Regions from separate parts of the Cytobacillus solani genome, predicted to be linked through region 1. Evidence: a T-box and tRNA genes for the amino acid it is inferred to sense, from the RefSeq annotation. Region 1 holds a T-box; the other regions hold tRNA genes.
The links. The T-box of region 1 lies ahead of pheS (phenylalanine--tRNA ligase subunit alpha). A T-box ahead of a tRNA ligase gene usually reads a tRNA of that ligase, here a tRNA-Phe.
Positions count from the first base shown of each region.

Region 1 (5,546 bases):
TTCTTCGATTAAGTCTTCTTCAATCGTAATATCCCCGCGTCGTGTTGGCACAGTTACAACGATCGTTCCATTGTCAGTCGCTGTTTCAAATTGCAGACGAGCAAATATATCCTCTACATCCTTCATCGTTAACCCTGTTCCAAGAACACGGTTAATTTTCTCTAAAGTTACGGAAACAACTGCTGGCTCAACTGTTAAGGAATCAGCTTCGACTGAACCTTCCAGTACTTCGCCACCTGCATATTCTGCAAGAAGCTGTGCCGCTCTCTCTGCAGCTGGTCTTACTCGATTAGGATCAACACCCTTTTCATAGCGTGCACTTGCTTCACTTCTTAATCCATGGTCTTTTGATGCTTTTCGAACAGGTGCCCCAATGAAATAAGCAGATTCTAAAAGAACAGTTGTTGTGTCTGCTTGAACCTCAGAATTTGCCCCACCCATTACACCTGCAAGGGCAACAGGAGTCTCGCCATTAGTAATAACTAAATGATCAGCAATTAACTTCCGCTTTGCCTCATCAAGAGTAACAATTTCCTCTCCATCCTTCGCTCTGCGCACAAGAATTTCTTTTGAGCCAAGACGGTCATAATCAAAAGCGTGAAGCGGCTGCCCATATTCAAGCAGGATGTAGTTTGTAATATCGACAACATTATTATGCGGGCGGATGCCTGCTGCCGTTAATCTTGCTTGCATCCATAGTGGAGAAGGACCAATTTTTACATTTTTAATCACTTTTGCCACATATAACGGGTTATCCTCTTTCGCATCAACAGTCACTTGAATATAATCAGCAGCTTTTTCTGTAGAAGTCTCAACTTGAGAAACAGTAAGCTTCACTTCTCTGCCCAAAATCGCAGCTACCTCATAAGCAACGCCGAGCATGCTTAAGCAATCTGCACGGTTCGGTGTTAAACCAAGCTCTAACACTTGATCATCACGATGTAATTGCTCGATTGCATTTAACCCTACTTCCACATCTTGAGGGAAGTTATAAATGCCTTCTGCAAATTCTTTTGCAACGAGCTTGCTTTCAAATCCTAATTCTTGCAGTGAACAAATCATCCCGTTTGACTCTTCTCCACGCAGCTTTGCTTTTTTAATTTTGAAATTGCCTGGCAGAACCGCTCCAACGGTTGCTACTGCTACTTTTTGACCCTTATCAACATTAGGTGCTCCACAGATGATTTGTACAGGTTCTTCTGCACCAATATCAACTAAACATTTATTTAATTTATCTGCATTTGGATGCTGCTCTCTTTCAAGAACATGACCAACGACAACGCCGCTGATTCCTTTATTAAGGGCTTCTACGCCTTCCACTTCAATTCCGCTCTTCGTAATTTTTTCCGCTAGTTCTTCAGGGGAAACGCCGGATAAGTCAACGTATTCCTGCAGCCATTTATATGATACGTACATAATAAATCCTCCTCTACCTTGTCTTATTCATGAATTGAAAATTGCTTTAAGAACCGAACATCATTTGTATAGAAATGACGAATATCATCTACACCGTATTTCAGCATGGCAATTCGTTCTGGTCCCATTCCGAATGCAAAGCCTGTGTATTTTTTCGAGTCGAATCCAGCCATCTCCAGAACATTCGGATGAACCATTCCTGCACCAAGAATTTCAATCCAGCCTGTTCCTTTACATACGCTGCAGCCTTTTCCTGAGCAAATTTTACAAGAAATATCCATTTCAACTGAAGGCTCAGTGAATGGGAAGAAGCTTGGGCGAAGACGAATTTCTCGATCCTCTCCGAACATTTTCTTTGCAAACACTTCAAGTGTCCCCTTTAAGTCAGTCATGCGGATATTTTCATCAACAACAAGTCCTTCAATCTGCATAAATTGATGGGAGTGTGTCGCATCATCATTATCGCGGCGGTACACTTTCCCAGGACAAATGATTTTCACAGGACCTTTTCCTTCATGCTTCTCCATTGTTCTTGCTTGAACAGGAGATGTATGAGTACGAAGTAGAATTTCTTCTGTAATATAGAATGAATCTTGCATATCACGTGCAGGGTGACCTTTTGGAAGGTTTAATGCTTCAAAGTTATAATAATCTTTTTCCACTTCAGGTCCTTCAGCTACGGTATAGCCCATTCCGATGAATAAATCTTCAATTTCTTCAATAATGCGTGTTAACGGGTGATGGTTCCCTGTTTTAATTGGACGGCCTGGCAGTGTGACGTCAATTTTCTCAAGCGCCAGCTTCTCCTGTACAGCTGCTTCTTCTAAATGCTTCTGCTTTTCTTCAATGCCGGCTGCAATGGCATCCCTTACTTCATTTGCAAGAGCACCCATTTTTGGACGTTCTTCAGCAGATAATTTCCCCATGCCTTTAAGTACTTCCGTAATTGGGCCCTTTTTTCCTAAATAGGAGACACGAATGTCATTCAATTCTTTTAAATCTGATGTCTGGCTAATTTTTTCCAACGCTTCCGTTTGCAATTCCTTTAAACGTTCTTGCATCTTACTTCCTCCTTCAATTTCTGTTTTTTGGCAAAATAAAAAACCTCTCCCAATAAAGGGACGAGGTTTTGGATTCGCGGTACCACCCTTTTTAACACAAAAGCAAAAAGCAAGCTTATGTATTCGCTTCATTCTCGATAACGGCGACAAGCCGGTACATCTTTACAATGGAATTCGGCAGTGGCTCTTTCAGCCTTGATGAGCTAGAAATCTAGCTCACATCCGTTTCCAATGGTCCCGATGTCAACTCTGGAGGTGAATGTTCCTTTGCAATCCCTTAAGAATGCTTTCAGTCTAGGCATTCTCTCCCTGAAAAGTTCTTTCGCAAGCTACTTTTCTCCGTCATTGTTTTATAAATATAATTTGCTGTTTATTATAGTATATTCTACGCATACTTTCAAACAGTTTCCGGCAAAATAATGCCTATTTTTTATTTCGTAAATGATAAAGCAGAATTCCAGTTGCAACAGCGACATTTAATGATTCGCTTTTTCCCAAAATCGGAATGTAAAGATTAGCAGTAGTTACAGCCAATAGCTCTTTATTTACACCGCTTCCTTCATTGCCGACGATTAATGCAAACATTTCGCTTTGATGTATATCTGTGTACTCTTTCGCATTTTCCAAAGCTGTACCATATATAGGGATTGCTGCCTCATTCAACTTCTTTACCCATTCAAAAAGATTGCCTCTGATTACTGGCAAATGAAAATGACTGCCTTGTGCGGAACGTAGAACTTTCGGATTGTAAATATCTACACTCCCCTCCCCAACAATAACAGCATCGATTCCCGCAGCATCAGCAGTTCTGATCATTGTCCCTAAGTTGCCCGGATCCTGAACGGCGTCAATTAATAATAGTTTTTTTCCATTAGCTGTTTCAGCATTCATTTCCTGCGGACGACATACCGCTACAATCCCTTGCGGAGCTTCCGTATCAGAAAGCTGCAGAATAATTTCATCGGTTACAACTGTTACAGAAATCGAACCATAATCCCAGCTTGGGGGCAGATCTTTATTTTCACTAATAATGATTTCAATAATTTGATCCCCTAAAAGCGCTTCTTCTACAAGGTGAAAGCCTTCCACTAAAAAAGTGCCGGTTTTATCCCGTTCCTTCTTCGTTAATAGCTTTTTCCATTGTTTTATTTGAGGATTTTTTGCTGAGTGAATATGCTTCAACACTCTTCCTCCTTTACAAATTTTCTTTGTCTAGCTACGGCTCCTAGCCACTCTGGCTATAAAGTAAAGAACAACCTTCCATCAGCTCGCCTTATGTTTGTCGGAGCTAAACAGCCGCCTCCACTTTTCTTCTTCTATCTTACATAATAAATCCCAAAATAGAAAACCATATTATTGAAATGACTATTTGAAAGGAGTATGAATAGATGAACTTGAACCTCCGCAATGCGATCATACACAATGTTACTGGCAATTCTCAGGATGAGTTAAAAGAGACAATCGTCGATGCTATTCAAAATGGAGAAGAAAAAATGCTTCCTGGATTAGGTGTTTTATTTGAAGTCATTTGGAAGAATTCCTCTGATCAGGACAAACAAGAGATGCTGGAAACGTTGGAAAGCGGGTTGAAATAAGAGAATGATCTAGGTTCTCTTTAAGTATGCCAAACAGTAGGTCATAAAGTGAGGGGGTACGAAATCACAATGGTTTTCGTGCCTTTCTTTATTTTCAGGTAAAGTCAAGGGTTATTGTATTCGGACTTAAGGCGGCTTCGGACTAGTTCGGCCATTTTAAGGGCTAACTTGTCCCCAACTTGAGGCTAATTCAGACTTCTTTTGTGCAATCAATAGCTAACCTGTCCGAACTTGAGGTTACTTCAGACTACTTATCCTTTATCAAGAGCTAACCTGTCTGAACCTGAGGTTACTTCAGACTTCTTATCCTTTATCAAGTACTAACCTGTCCGAACCTAAGGCTACTTCAGACTTCTTTTGCGCAATTAAAGGCTATCCTGTCCGAACTTGAGGTTACTTCAGACTTCTTTGCGTAATCAAGGGCTAGCTTGTCCGATTTTGAGGTTACTTCAGACTTCTTTTACGTAATCAAGGGCTAGCTTGTCCGATTTTGAGGTTACTTCAGACTTCTTTTGTCCAATCAAGGGATAACCTGTCCGAACCTGGGGCTACTTCAGACTTCTTTTACGTAATCAAGGGATAACTTGTCCGATTTTGAGGCTACTTCAGACTTCTTATCCTCTATCAAGAGCTAACCTGTCTGAACCTGAGGTTACTTCAGACTTCTTTTGCGCAATCAAGGGCTAACCGGTCCGAACTTGGGGCTACTTCAGACTTCTTTTGTGCAATCAAGAGCTAACTTGTCCGAACCTGGGGCTACTTCAGACTTCTTTCGGGCAATCAAGCATTAATCTGTCCGAACTTAAGAAATCCGACACACGAAAAAATAATACCCCGAGTTGATCGGGGTATCATTTTAGTTATTTAGTTAAACGTAATCTTATCCACTGTTTCTCTATCAAGTCGTTTAATTACTTCAGCAATGAGCTTAACTGCATTCTCATAATCATCACGGTGAAGCATTGCTGCGTGTGAATGGATATAGCGTGTTGCAATGGTAATGGAAAGAGCTGGTACTCCGTTATGGGTCAAATGGATCGCACCCGAATCTGTACCGCCTCCAGGAACCGAATCAAATTGGTATGGAATATTCAATTCATCTGCCGTATCAGTTACAAGGTCACGCAATCCTTTATGAGAAACCATAGATGCATCATAAAGAATAATTTGCGGGCCTTTTCCCATTTTGCTGAGGGCTTCTTTTTCAGTAATTCCAGGTGTATCCCCTGCAATCCCTACATCAACACCGAAAGCAATGTCCGGCTCGATTTTTTGTGCAGATGTACGTGCACCGCGGAGACCTACTTCTTCCTGAACGGTTCCCACTCCATAAACAACATTTGGATGATCTACATCTTTCAGTTCTTTTAACACATCAATGGCGATCGCACAGCCGATGCGGTTGTCCCATGCTTTTGCTAAAAGCATTTTCTCATTATTCATAACGGTAAATTCGAAATAAGGAACAACCATA
Region 1 covers NZ_CP041305.1:3,148,968-3,154,513, reverse strand. Annotated here, with positions in the region: gene pheT (phenylalanine--tRNA ligase subunit beta) at 1-1,416, opposite strand, end outside; gene pheS (phenylalanine--tRNA ligase subunit alpha) at 1,440-2,477, opposite strand; T-box leader at 2,531-2,832, opposite strand; gene FI644_RS15795 (TrmH family RNA methyltransferase) at 2,901-3,659, opposite strand; gene sspI (small acid-soluble spore protein SspI) at 3,866-4,072, shown strand; gene FI644_RS15785 (M42 family metallopeptidase) at 4,937-5,546, opposite strand, start outside.

Region 2 (5,546 bases), 1.6 Mb from region 1:
ATCCTCCTCTGCATGCATACTGGTAAATCCTTCAAATAAATATTCTAGCTCCTCATAAACCTTATCAACTGAGAATTTTCTGTTCAAAAGGGCCTGAATCGCCAATCCGTCTGCGATGGCATTAAATAATATTCCCCATGTATCAACGGAGACTCCATCTACTGGCGATTTGCTCCATACCTTTTTAAGATTTTCAGATAAAGCCATATTTTCATTTATCAAAATATCTCCAAGATGATCTTTTATTTTTGGATTATTAAATCCCGCAACCATTAATGAAAAAAATAATTTATGAAAAAATGAATCCTCTCTACAACGACTTTTTGCTGATTGTAATGATTGTTTAATTATCCCTTCATTAACCTGTGATATTTCTTCCCAGGAACTCTCACAAATATCTTGTACAATATCTACTAATATTTGCTCCTTCGTTCTAAAGTGATAATAAACCGTCCCTTGAGTCACGCCTGCTTTTTCTGCAACTGCTCTTAAAGTAAACTTTTCTATCCCACTATCAACTAAACATTGCTTTGCAAAATGGATTAATTCTCCTTTATTAATTACATTCGGCTTAGCCATTTTATCACCTCTTATTAGTTATTCAACTAACTAACTTAATCTACTTTTAATAATATACATAAAATTCTTGCCATTCAACCTTAAAAACATGCTAAACCGCAATATTTGATGCAGACCACAAAACTTTAAAAACTAAGCAGTAACTTTTATTGAAGGGTTTTATTGGAAAAGGGAGAATACTTAAGCATTGACTTTAAACAATTTACGGAAAGAGGGAAATAGAGTGGGAAAAGTGATTGGATTTGAACTAAATAGCCAGGAACCCGAAAAAGCTGCAAAGTTTTATTCTACTGTCTTTGGCTGGGAGATCGCAGAGCCTCATTGGGATTATCGGGAAGTATCAACAGGTAAGGATGCTCAGAATGGAATGAATGGCGGGATTGCAAAAGGTCCGCATGATTATCCTCACGGCACACGCATACAAATTGAAGTGGATTCAATTAATACAGCTATATCTAATGCTAAAAATAACGGAGCTATCATTGTACGAGACAAAATGGAATTTGACCATTTTTATCTTGCTTATTTAGTTGATCCAACCGGGCTTGGGTTCGCCCTTATTCAAAAAAAATAAACGAGGTAACTGCATCCCCTTCTACTTCTTAAGACTTAGTTGAACTTACTTCTTCAGCATCTATTTGATTTTTTAAAGATCCTTTATGCTTTAAGTATTCGTTTTTTAAACTTGGAGTGAGAGTGATGACTGAAATCTTATTGAGTCTTATAGAAAGTTGGGGAATTGCAGGTGTTCTTCTTTCCTTGTTTATTGAAGGAAGTGCGTTCCCCTTTATCGGTACATTCTTTATTGTAACCATTGGCTTTATCATTGATTTAACATGGTTTGAAATTGGCTGTATTTCGCTGCTAGGAAGCTTTTTGTATGCAATTGGCAGCTATATACCCTATTATATTGGCTATAAACTTGGCAACTCCGTTGAAAACAGATTAAGTGCAGCAAAGAAAGAAAGTTTAGCAAGAGCAAAAGCATCTTTCAGCAAGTATGGCGTATGGAGTGTTGCTATTTCAAGTCCTCTTCATTTAGGAAATATTGTTCCTTTCCTAGCTGGCATGTCTAATATGAAACTTCATCTATATACTTTACTCACTATGATTGGAATCGCTCCTACTACCTTTCTGTTTTTAAGCATCGGACAATTTTACAAAGGTGATACCGAATCAATTATAAAAATGGTTACAAATTATCAGACATTCCTGCTGTTAGGGTTGATCATTGTTACCATTCTATTTATTAGTTGGAAGTCATATGGTCATCGTCAGCATAAGAAAGCTGAAAATTTATAACGAAAGAGTGTGGTTTAAATGTTTCATGTTAAAGATGTTATAGCCGATCAGCTATTAGCAAATGCAAATGATCCTAGCTGGTATCTTCCATTTACTGACTCAGTTGAACATTTAACAGAAAAAGAAGCTTTTTGGAAGCCTAACAAGGATTGTCATAGTATCGCTGAAATTGTACAGCATTTACTTTATTGGAATGAAACATGGCAAACGAGATACAAAGAATCAAATGTCAAAGCTGTTTCGCCATTAGATAATAATAATGAAAGCTTCATTATCCCGGATAATCAAAGTTTTCAGAACCTAAAAGAACGCTTACTGCTTATCCTTTTACAGTGGCAGGATCTTCTAACAGCTGAAAAAGTAGAAAGTGATGTATACGGATTCCCTGAAAAAGTGAAATGGTGGGAGGTACTTGGGAATGCAACTACCCATAATGCCTATCATATTGGTCAAATCATTTATATTCGAAAGCTACAACAAAGCTGGGATGCTAAAAATATTAGTAATGACTAATTGATAATAAACAAAAAGCCCAATTTCGCAATAAAACTCTGTGAAATTGGGCATTAATTATTCAATATTCCTATGCAATTATTAATGATACTTTTTCAAAAAACATTAATCCTATTCCTTTTTATCAATAGTAAGACCGCCGAGCTTATTAGAAATTCATTTGAGAATTATATTTCTTTCTTTTTGGGCTTAAATAAAGGTAGCTGCAAACCAAATTACTAAACCAAGAACACCAAAATAAACAATAATAAAAACGGGATTATTGAAATGCCTCCATTTATATATCCCCTGCTATTGCAATTTCTCCATATATAACCTATGAAAAATATAGCATATATTAGAACATTGATAATCAAAAATAGAGATCCAGACTGTTAAACCATATCTGTATACTTTTCTAGAATAAACAACAAAGGATTACTAACTTTCCAAAAAGACATGTTAGTTAATCCTTATAAATAGTATAAATATTTTTCGTCCAAAACCGCATAGCTCTACGACACTGTGCTTCTTCAAATATAAAATTGACTCCGCAGGTAGGACTCGAACCTACGACCGATCGGTTAACAGCCGATAGCTCTACCACTGAGCTACTGCGGAATAATAAATCATTTATGGTGGGCCTAAATGGACTCGAACCATCGACCTCACGCTTATCAGGCGTGCGCTCTAACCAGCTGAGCTATAGGCCCATTATATTATAAATAATGGAGCGGGTGAAGGGAATCGAACCCTCGACAACAGCTTGGAAGGCTGTGGTTTTACCACTAAACTACACCCGCATATTAAAATTGGAGGCAGCAACCGGATTTGAACCGGTGATAAAGGTTTTGCAGACCTCTGCCTTACCACTTGGCTATGCCGCCTTAAAAAATAATGGCTGGGCTAGCTGGATTCGAACCAACGCATGTCGCAGTCAAAGTGCGATGCCTTACCGCTTGGCTATAGCCCATTGAAATTTCATCATCAATTACATCATTGAAAAAACTACATGATCTAACCAATTCTACATAAATTACACAAATGGGGCGGCTGATGGGAATCGAACCCACGAATGTCGGAACCACAATCCGATGCGTTAACCACTTCGCCACAACCGCCATATTTAGAATGAAAATGGTGGCTCAGGACGGAATCGAACCGCCGACACAAGGATTTTCAGTCCTTTGCTCTACCGACTGAGCTACTGAGCCAAATACAAAAAAATGGCGGTCCGGACGGGACTCGAACCCGCGACCTCCTGCGTGACAGGCAGGCATTCTAACCAACTGAACTACCGGACCATATTGCGGGGACAGGATTTGAACCTGCGACCTTCGGGTTATGAGCCCGACGAGCTACCGAACTGCTCCACCCCGCGATAGTAATATTATAAATTTTTAATTATGCAATTATCTTACAGTTAAAATAACCGCCCCGATTTCGGGAAGATTATTCAAGCAGCAGCTCAATCGGTGCGCTGAAGTAATTCCTTCGAAGCGTTTTCGATCGTGCTCCACCCCGCGATAGTAATATTAAATTAAATGGAGGAGGAAAGGGGATTCGAACCCCTGCGCGGTTTGACCCGCCTGTCGGTTTTCAAGACCGATCCCTTCAGCCGGACTTGGGTATTCCTCCATATTAAATAAGTAGCGGCAGAGGGGATCGAACCCCCGACCTCACGGGTATGAACCGTACGCTCTAGCCAGCTGAGCTACGCCGCCAAAATATTATGTTAATAATCTATATGGTGGAGCCTAGCGGGATCGAACCGCTGACCTCCTGCGTGCAAGGCAGGCGCTCTCCCAGCTGAGCTAAGGCCCCATAAAATAAAAAGAAAAACAAAATACGCGAACTATCGGCATTCAATTGGGAAATACCGGTATAAAAATTATGGTGGAGGATGACGGGATCGAACCGCCGACCCTCTGCTTGTAAGGCAGATGCTCTCCCAGCTGAGCTAATCCTCCAAAATGGTGACCCCTACGGGATTCGAACCCGTGTTACCGCCGTGAAAGGGCGGTGTCTTAACCGCTTGACCAAGGGGCCCATATTAAATTAGACGAAAAAAATAGCCCAACATTAGGGCCTAGCCTGGCGGCGTCCTACTCTCACAAGGGGACAGCCCCTAACTACCATTGGCGCTGAGAAGCTTAACTGCCGTGTTCGGGATGGGAACGGGTGTGACCTTCTCGCTATCGCCACCAGACTATTTTTAGTTAAAGGATTATTCCTTCAAAACTAGATAACAGACAGACATCATGTATTTCATTTTGGTTAAGTCCTCGACCGATTAGTATTTGTCAGCTCCACGTGTCACCACGCTTCCACCTCAAACCTATCAACCTGATCATCTTTCAGGGGTCTTACTAGCTTGACGCTATGGGAAATCTCATCTCGAGGGGGGCTTCATGCTTAGATGCTTTCAGCACTTATCCCTTCCGCACATAGCTACCCAGCGATGCTCTTGGCAGAACAACTGGTACACCAGCGGTGCGTCCATCCCGGTCCTCTCGTACTAAGGACAGCTCCTCTCAAATTTCCTGCGCCCACGACGGATAGGGACCGAACTGTCTCACGACGTTCTGAACCCAGCTCGCGTACCGCTTTAATGGGCGAACAGCCCAACCCTTGGGACCGACTACAGCCCCAGGATGCGATGAGCCGACATCGAGGTGCCAAACCTCCCCGTCGATGTGGACTCTTGGGGGAGATAAGCCTGTTATCCCCGGGGTAGCTTTTATCCGTTGAGCGATGGCCCTTCCATGCGGAACCACCGGATCACTAAGCCCGACTTTCGTCCCTGCTCGACTTGTAGGTCTCGCAGTCAAGCTCCCTTATGCCTTTACACTCTTCGAATGATTTCCAACCATTCTGAGGGAACCTTTGGGCGCCTCCGTTACTTTTTAGGAGGCGACCGCCCCAGTCAAACTGCCCACCTGACACTGTCTCCTGCCCCGATCAGGGGCATGGGTTAGAATTTCAATACAGCCAGGGTAGTATCCCACCGATGCCTCCACCGAAGCTGGCGCTCCGGCTTCCAAGGCTCCTACCTATCCTGTACAAGCTGTACCGAAATTCAATATCAGGCTACAGTAAAGCTCCACGGGGTCTTTCCGTCCTGTCGCGGGTAACCTGCATCTTCACAGGTACTATAATTTCACCGAGTCTCT
Region 2 covers NZ_CP041305.1:1,571,414-1,576,959, forward strand. Annotated here, with positions in the region: gene FI644_RS08060 (TetR/AcrR family transcriptional regulator) at 1-579, opposite strand, end outside; gene FI644_RS08065 (VOC family protein) at 803-1,153, shown strand; gene FI644_RS08070 (DedA family protein) at 1,279-1,881, shown strand; gene FI644_RS08075 (DinB family protein) at 1,900-2,394, shown strand; tRNA gene FI644_RS08080 (tRNA-Asn) at 2,923-2,994, opposite strand; tRNA gene FI644_RS08085 (tRNA-Ile) at 3,010-3,086, opposite strand; tRNA gene FI644_RS08090 (tRNA-Gly) at 3,103-3,176, opposite strand; tRNA gene FI644_RS08095 (tRNA-Cys) at 3,187-3,260, opposite strand; tRNA gene FI644_RS08100 (tRNA-Gln) at 3,272-3,346, opposite strand; tRNA gene FI644_RS08105 (tRNA-His) at 3,419-3,494, opposite strand; tRNA gene FI644_RS08110 (tRNA-Phe) at 3,512-3,587, opposite strand; tRNA gene FI644_RS08115 (tRNA-Asp) at 3,601-3,677, opposite strand; tRNA gene FI644_RS08120 (tRNA-Met) at 3,681-3,754, opposite strand; tRNA gene FI644_RS08125 (tRNA-Ser) at 3,919-4,011, opposite strand; tRNA gene FI644_RS08130 (tRNA-Met) at 4,024-4,097, opposite strand; tRNA gene FI644_RS08135 (tRNA-Ala) at 4,122-4,197, opposite strand; tRNA gene FI644_RS08140 (tRNA-Val) at 4,268-4,343, opposite strand; tRNA gene FI644_RS08145 (tRNA-Glu) at 4,348-4,422, opposite strand; rRNA gene rrf (5S ribosomal RNA) at 4,466-4,582, opposite strand; rRNA gene FI644_RS08155 (23S ribosomal RNA) at 4,647-5,546, opposite strand, start outside.
Region 2: it has a tRNA-Phe gene. The T-box ahead of pheS (phenylalanine--tRNA ligase subunit alpha) is inferred to sense a tRNA for this amino acid. The anticodon was not compared.

Region 3 (5,546 bases), 1.6 Mb from region 1:
ATCGGTGGGATACTACCCTGGCTGTATTGAAATTCTAACCCATGCCCCTGATCGGGGCAGGAGACAGTGTCAGGTGGGCAGTTTGACTGGGGCGGTCGCCTCCTAAAAAGTAACGGAGGCGCCCAAAGGTTCCCTCAGAATGGTTGGAAATCATTCGAAGAGTGTAAAGGCATAAGGGAGCTTGACTGCGAGACCTACAAGTCGAGCAGGGACGAAAGTCGGGCTTAGTGATCCGGTGGTTCCGCATGGAAGGGCCATCGCTCAACGGATAAAAGCTACCCCGGGGATAACAGGCTTATCTCCCCCAAGAGTCCACATCGACGGGGAGGTTTGGCACCTCGATGTCGGCTCATCGCATCCTGGGGCTGTAGTCGGTCCCAAGGGTTGGGCTGTTCGCCCATTAAAGCGGTACGCGAGCTGGGTTCAGAACGTCGTGAGACAGTTCGGTCCCTATCCGTCGTGGGCGCAGGAAATTTGAGAGGAGCTGTCCTTAGTACGAGAGGACCGGGATGGACGCACCGCTGGTGTACCAGTTGTTCTGCCAAGAGCATCGCTGGGTAGCTATGTGCGGAAGGGATAAGTGCTGAAAGCATCTAAGCATGAAGCCCCCCTCGAGATGAGATTTCCCATAGCGTCAAGCTAGTAAGACCCCTGAAAGATGATCAGGTTGATAGGTTTGAGGTGGAAGCGTGGTGACACGTGGAGCTGACAAATACTAATCGGTCGAGGACTTAACCAAAATGAATTACATGATGTCTGTCTGTTATCTAGTTTTGAAGGAATAATCCTTTAACTAAAAATAGTCTGGTGGCGATAGCGAGAAGGTCACACCCGTTCCCATCCCGAACACGGCAGTTAAGCTTCTCAGCGCCAATGGTAGTTAGGGGCTGTCCCCTTGTGAGAGTAGGACGCCGCCAGGCTAGGCCCTAATGTTGGGCTATTTTTTTCGTCTAATTTAATATGGGCCCCTTGGTCAAGCGGTTAAGACACCGCCCTTTCACGGCGGTAACACGGGTTCGAATCCCGTAGGGGTCACCATTTTGGAGGATTAGCTCAGCTGGGAGAGCATCTGCCTTACAAGCAGAGGGTCGGCGGTTCGATCCCGTCATCCTCCACCATAATTTTATTATGCCGGCCTAGCTCAATTGGTAGAGCAACTGACTTGTAATCAGTAGGTTGGGGGTTCAAGTCCTCTGGCCGGCATGTTTCCTAAAAAGATCCATTAGCTCAGTCGGTAGAGGATTGCGGAGACTTGCAGGTCGAAGCATTCATCCTTGAATAGCAAGTTGTAGCAATCTGTGACAAATCACGCAGGGATTTGGAACACAATTAGGACTGATATCAAAGATTAGGAAATAAAATTTCGTTTTGGAGCCATTAGCTCAGTCGGTAGAGCATCTGACTTTTAATCAGAGGGTCGAAGGTTCGAGTCCTTCATGGCTCACCATTTAAATAATGCGGGTGTGGCGGAACTGGCAGACGCACTAGACTTAGGATCTAGCGCCGCAAGGCGTGGGGGTTCGACTCCCTTCACCCGCATCATTTTATTTGCGGAAGTAGTTCAGTGGTAGAACACCACCTTGCCAAGGTGGGGGTCGCGGGTTCGAATCCCGTCTTCCGCTCCAATTATTTGCCGGGGTGGCGGAACTGGCAGACGCACAGGACTTAAAATCCTGCGGTAGGTGACTACCGTACCGGTTCGATTCCGGTCCTCGGCACCACTTTAAAAAATAGCGCCCGTAGCTCAATTGGATAGAGCGTCTGACTACGGATCAGAAGGTTATGGGTTCGACTCCTTTCGGGCGCGCCATAAAAACGGGAAGTAGCTCAGCTTGGTAGAGCACTTGGTTTGGGACCAAGGGGTCGCAGGTTCGAATCCTGTCTTCCCGACCATTCATATTTTATGGGGCCTTAGCTCAGCTGGGAGAGCGCCTGCCTTGCACGCAGGAGGTCAGCGGTTCGATCCCGCTAGGCTCCACCATAAACTTACTTCAAATAGGCAGTTCTATTTTAGCTGCTTTGTTTATTTTTTCGGAGGAATACCCAAGTCCGGCTGAAGGGATCGGTCTTGAAAACCGACAGGCGGGTCAAACCGCGCAGGGGTTCGAATCCCCTTTCCTCCTCCATTTAATTTAATATTACTATCGCGGGGTGGAGCACGATCGAAAACGCTTCGAAGGAATTACTTCAGCGCACCGATTGAGCTGCTGCTTGAATAATCTTCCCGAAATCGGGGCGGTTATTTTAACTGTAAGATAATAGCATAATTAAAAATTTATAGTATTACTATCGCGGGGTGGAGCAGTTCGGTAGCTCGTCGGGCTCATAACCCGAAGGTCGCAGGTTCAAATCCTGTCCCCGCAATATGGTCCGGTAGTTCAGTTGGTTAGAATGCCTGCCTGTCACGCAGGAGGTCGCGGGTTCGAGTCCCGTCCGGACCGCCATATTTTTTCCAGTAGGGACCTACTGTTAATATATAGTTTATTGTGTGGCTCAGTAGCTCAGTCGGTAGAGCAAAGGACTGAAAATCCTTGTGTCGGCGGTTCGATTCCGTCCTGAGCCACCATTTTTTTTATCCTTTTTTAACCTTCATTCAATATGGAGGGGTAGCGAAGTGGCTAAACGCGGCGGACTGTAAATCCGCTCCTTCGGGTTCGGCAGTTCGAATCTGCCCCCCTCCACCATTTTCATTCTAAATATGGCGGTTGTGGCGAAGTGGTTAACGCATCGGATTGTGGTTCCGACATTCGTGGGTTCGATTCCCATCAGCCGCCCCATTTGAGTAATTTATATAGAATTGGTTAGATCATGTAGATTTTTCAATGATGTAATTGATGATGATATTTCAATGGGCTATAGCCAAGCGGTAAGGCATCGCACTTTGACTGCGACATGCGTTGGTTCGAATCCAGCTAGCCCAGCCATTATTTTTTAAGGCGGCATAGCCAAGTGGTAAGGCAGAGGTCTGCAAAACCTTTATCACCGGTTCAAATCCGGTTGCTGCCTCCAATTTTAATATGCGGGTGTAGTTTAGTGGTAAAACCACAGCCTTCCAAGCTGTTGTCGAGGGTTCGATTCCCTTCACCCGCTCCATTATTTATAATATAATGGGCCTATAGCTCAGCTGGTTAGAGCGCACGCCTGATAAGCGTGAGGTCGATGGTTCGAGTCCATTTAGGCCCACCATAAATGATTTATTATTCCGCAGTAGCTCAGTGGTAGAGCTATCGGCTGTTAACCGATCGGTCGTAGGTTCGAGTCCTACCTGCGGAGCCATTTTTATAATTGGGGAAGTACTCAAGAGGCTGAAGAGGCGCCCCTGCTAAGGGTGTAGGTCGGGTAACCGGCGCGAGGGTTCAAATCCCTCCTTCTCCGCCATACATATATCATGCGCCTTTAGCTCAGCTGGATAGAGCATACGCCTTCTAAGCGTACGGTCAGAGGTTCGAATCCTCTAAGGCGCGTAAAAAAGTAATTCAAATAATAAGTAAAAGGATAGCTGACCATAGTGCATTAGTATGGTTAGCTATCCTTTTTTGCTGCCTGTTAATTTGGTACAATATTTCAAAATAGATCATTGAGGTGTTAGCAATCAATGTGCGGCCGATTCACTCTTACAGCAACATTCACTGAAATTATTCATTGATTTGAGATCGATGCTGCAATAGAAGAAGAATTATATAACCCAAACTACAATGTGGCCCCGTCACAATCTGTTTTATAATTCTCATGGACTGATAACCAGGCATTACACAAACTCCACATATAATGGCAGTAATAACACCATCAGAAATAACTTATCCTATCCTAACTAACTGTTTTTCATCAAAAGCGTACACTGCAAACCAGCTTTGTTTACACATTTTCTCTAAATCATTGAAAGTTAATTTTAGAGAATTCCAACCTAATGATTCATATATTTTCAACAATCCCTAAAAATTATCAGGGGGCTGAATCGTATAAACAATCTTATCCATATACATCCCTCCGTGTTTCTTTTTTTTCACACAACTACTTTTTATAAGGAAATATATTTATTACTCCCAGAAAGTCTTTTAATATTATTCCAGGCTTCAATCGCCTCGTCAGGACTTTTCCGGCTTAGGCTGGAGGATAAAAAAGGAGAATTCTGGAATAGGAATACAGTTCGGGATACATGGATAAGTGAGAATGAGCGAATTATCTATTTGGAAAGCCATTACTTTGCAGACCCTAAAAAACTATACTTGCGCTTTGATTCGATCCGAGCCCCTGAACAGGATAAAAAGATTAAAATCAAATACACATCAGAAAATTAGGGGTTGAAAAGGGACAAGGTGAAAAGTCACCATGTCCCTTTTCACATATCTAGGCCATAAAAAGAAGGATGATTTGAAATATAGTAGAAATAGTAAGTAACCCCTTTATTAAAAAAAGCAGGAGTATACGATGAAAAACTAAAAAAATGGGCTGGAAAGGCAATAGAAAAACAAGTACCAAACCCTGGAATTGTACAAACGTACTTATTCTGTACTTAAAGGAGGATCTAACGATTGCATTATAAAGAATACGGAGATAAAAAAGCCGCATTAATGCTTTTTTTGCATGGCGGAGGAGTGACCGGCTGGATGTGGGATAAGCAGGTTCAATTCTTCATGCATTATCATTGCATTGTCCCAGATTTGCCTGAGCAAGGGAAGAGCGATGATGGAACGTACTTTTCGATAAAAAACTCTGCTGAAAAACTAATTGAATTAGTTCAAGAAAAAGCAGATGGAAAGCAAGTGATTGTAATTGGATTTTCATTAGGCGCTCAGGTAACCATTCAAATGTTAAGCATGAAACCAGAATTAATCGATTATGCAATGATCAATAGTGCGCTAGTAAGGCCTATGCTTTGGGTGAAAAAGTGGATCAGCCCCTCTATTAAACTTACATTTCCCCTTATCAAAAATCAGTCATTTTCAAGAATTCAGGCAAGAACACTTTATATTGGGAAGGATAATTTTGAAATCTATTATAAAGAAACCTGTCAAATGAAATCTGATACTTTGATTCGAATACTAGAGGAAAATATGTCATTTGAGATACCCGATCATTTCCATGAAGCAAGGGCGCAGATATTGGTTACTGTAGGTGAAAAAGAGAAAGCCGTAATGAAGAAGTCAGCAATCGATATTGTGCAGAGGAATCCAAATTGTATAGGCATGATTATCCCAAATATAGGACATGGACTGTCTCTCGCAAATCCGGCCTTTTTCAATCAAATCATTAAAGACTGGATTGCTGAAGGGAGGATTCCAAAGGAAGGAAAGCTTATTAATCGGAGTCATTAAAAAGGACCATCTTACCCGATCCCTTAAATAGGTCGGCGATGGTCCCAAAAGTATTGTATCGAATGAAAAAAAGCTTCATCATAATTCCCATGGTCTTCAATAGACCAACATGTGGCTAAAACGGAATGGGCAAATCCCCATGAATAAATTCTATGAGTATCGAGATCTAATTCCTCTGCTAAAAGGGCTATACGCTTGTCAATCAAAGCTGACAAATTTTCTGCAGGCAGC
Region 3 covers NZ_CP041305.1:1,557,943-1,563,488, reverse strand. Annotated here, with positions in the region: rRNA gene FI644_RS08030 (23S ribosomal RNA) at 1-739, shown strand, start outside; rRNA gene rrf (5S ribosomal RNA) at 804-920, shown strand; tRNA gene FI644_RS08020 (tRNA-Glu) at 964-1,038, shown strand; tRNA gene FI644_RS08015 (tRNA-Val) at 1,043-1,118, shown strand; tRNA gene FI644_RS08010 (tRNA-Thr) at 1,131-1,203, shown strand; tRNA gene FI644_RS08005 (tRNA-Lys) at 1,372-1,447, shown strand; tRNA gene FI644_RS08000 (tRNA-Leu) at 1,458-1,539, shown strand; tRNA gene FI644_RS07995 (tRNA-Gly) at 1,551-1,625, shown strand; tRNA gene FI644_RS07990 (tRNA-Leu) at 1,633-1,721, shown strand; tRNA gene FI644_RS07985 (tRNA-Arg) at 1,734-1,810, shown strand; tRNA gene FI644_RS07980 (tRNA-Pro) at 1,817-1,893, shown strand; tRNA gene FI644_RS07975 (tRNA-Ala) at 1,906-1,981, shown strand; tRNA gene FI644_RS07970 (tRNA-Ser) at 2,034-2,126, shown strand; tRNA gene FI644_RS07965 (tRNA-Met) at 2,291-2,364, shown strand; tRNA gene FI644_RS07960 (tRNA-Asp) at 2,368-2,444, shown strand; tRNA gene FI644_RS07955 (tRNA-Phe) at 2,491-2,566, shown strand; tRNA gene FI644_RS07950 (tRNA-Tyr) at 2,601-2,684, shown strand; tRNA gene FI644_RS07945 (tRNA-His) at 2,702-2,777, shown strand; tRNA gene FI644_RS07940 (tRNA-Gln) at 2,850-2,924, shown strand; tRNA gene FI644_RS07935 (tRNA-Cys) at 2,936-3,009, shown strand; tRNA gene FI644_RS07930 (tRNA-Gly) at 3,020-3,093, shown strand; tRNA gene FI644_RS07925 (tRNA-Ile) at 3,110-3,186, shown strand; tRNA gene FI644_RS07920 (tRNA-Asn) at 3,202-3,276, shown strand; tRNA gene FI644_RS07915 (tRNA-Ser) at 3,288-3,378, shown strand; tRNA gene FI644_RS07910 (tRNA-Arg) at 3,391-3,464, shown strand; partial or broken gene FI644_RS26810 (GNAT family N-acetyltransferase) at 3,663-3,929, opposite strand; gene FI644_RS07895 (alpha/beta fold hydrolase) at 4,572-5,315, shown strand; gene FI644_RS07890 (aminoglycoside phosphotransferase family protein) at 5,339-5,546, opposite strand, start outside.
Region 3: it has a tRNA-Phe gene. The T-box ahead of pheS (phenylalanine--tRNA ligase subunit alpha) is inferred to sense a tRNA for this amino acid. The anticodon was not compared.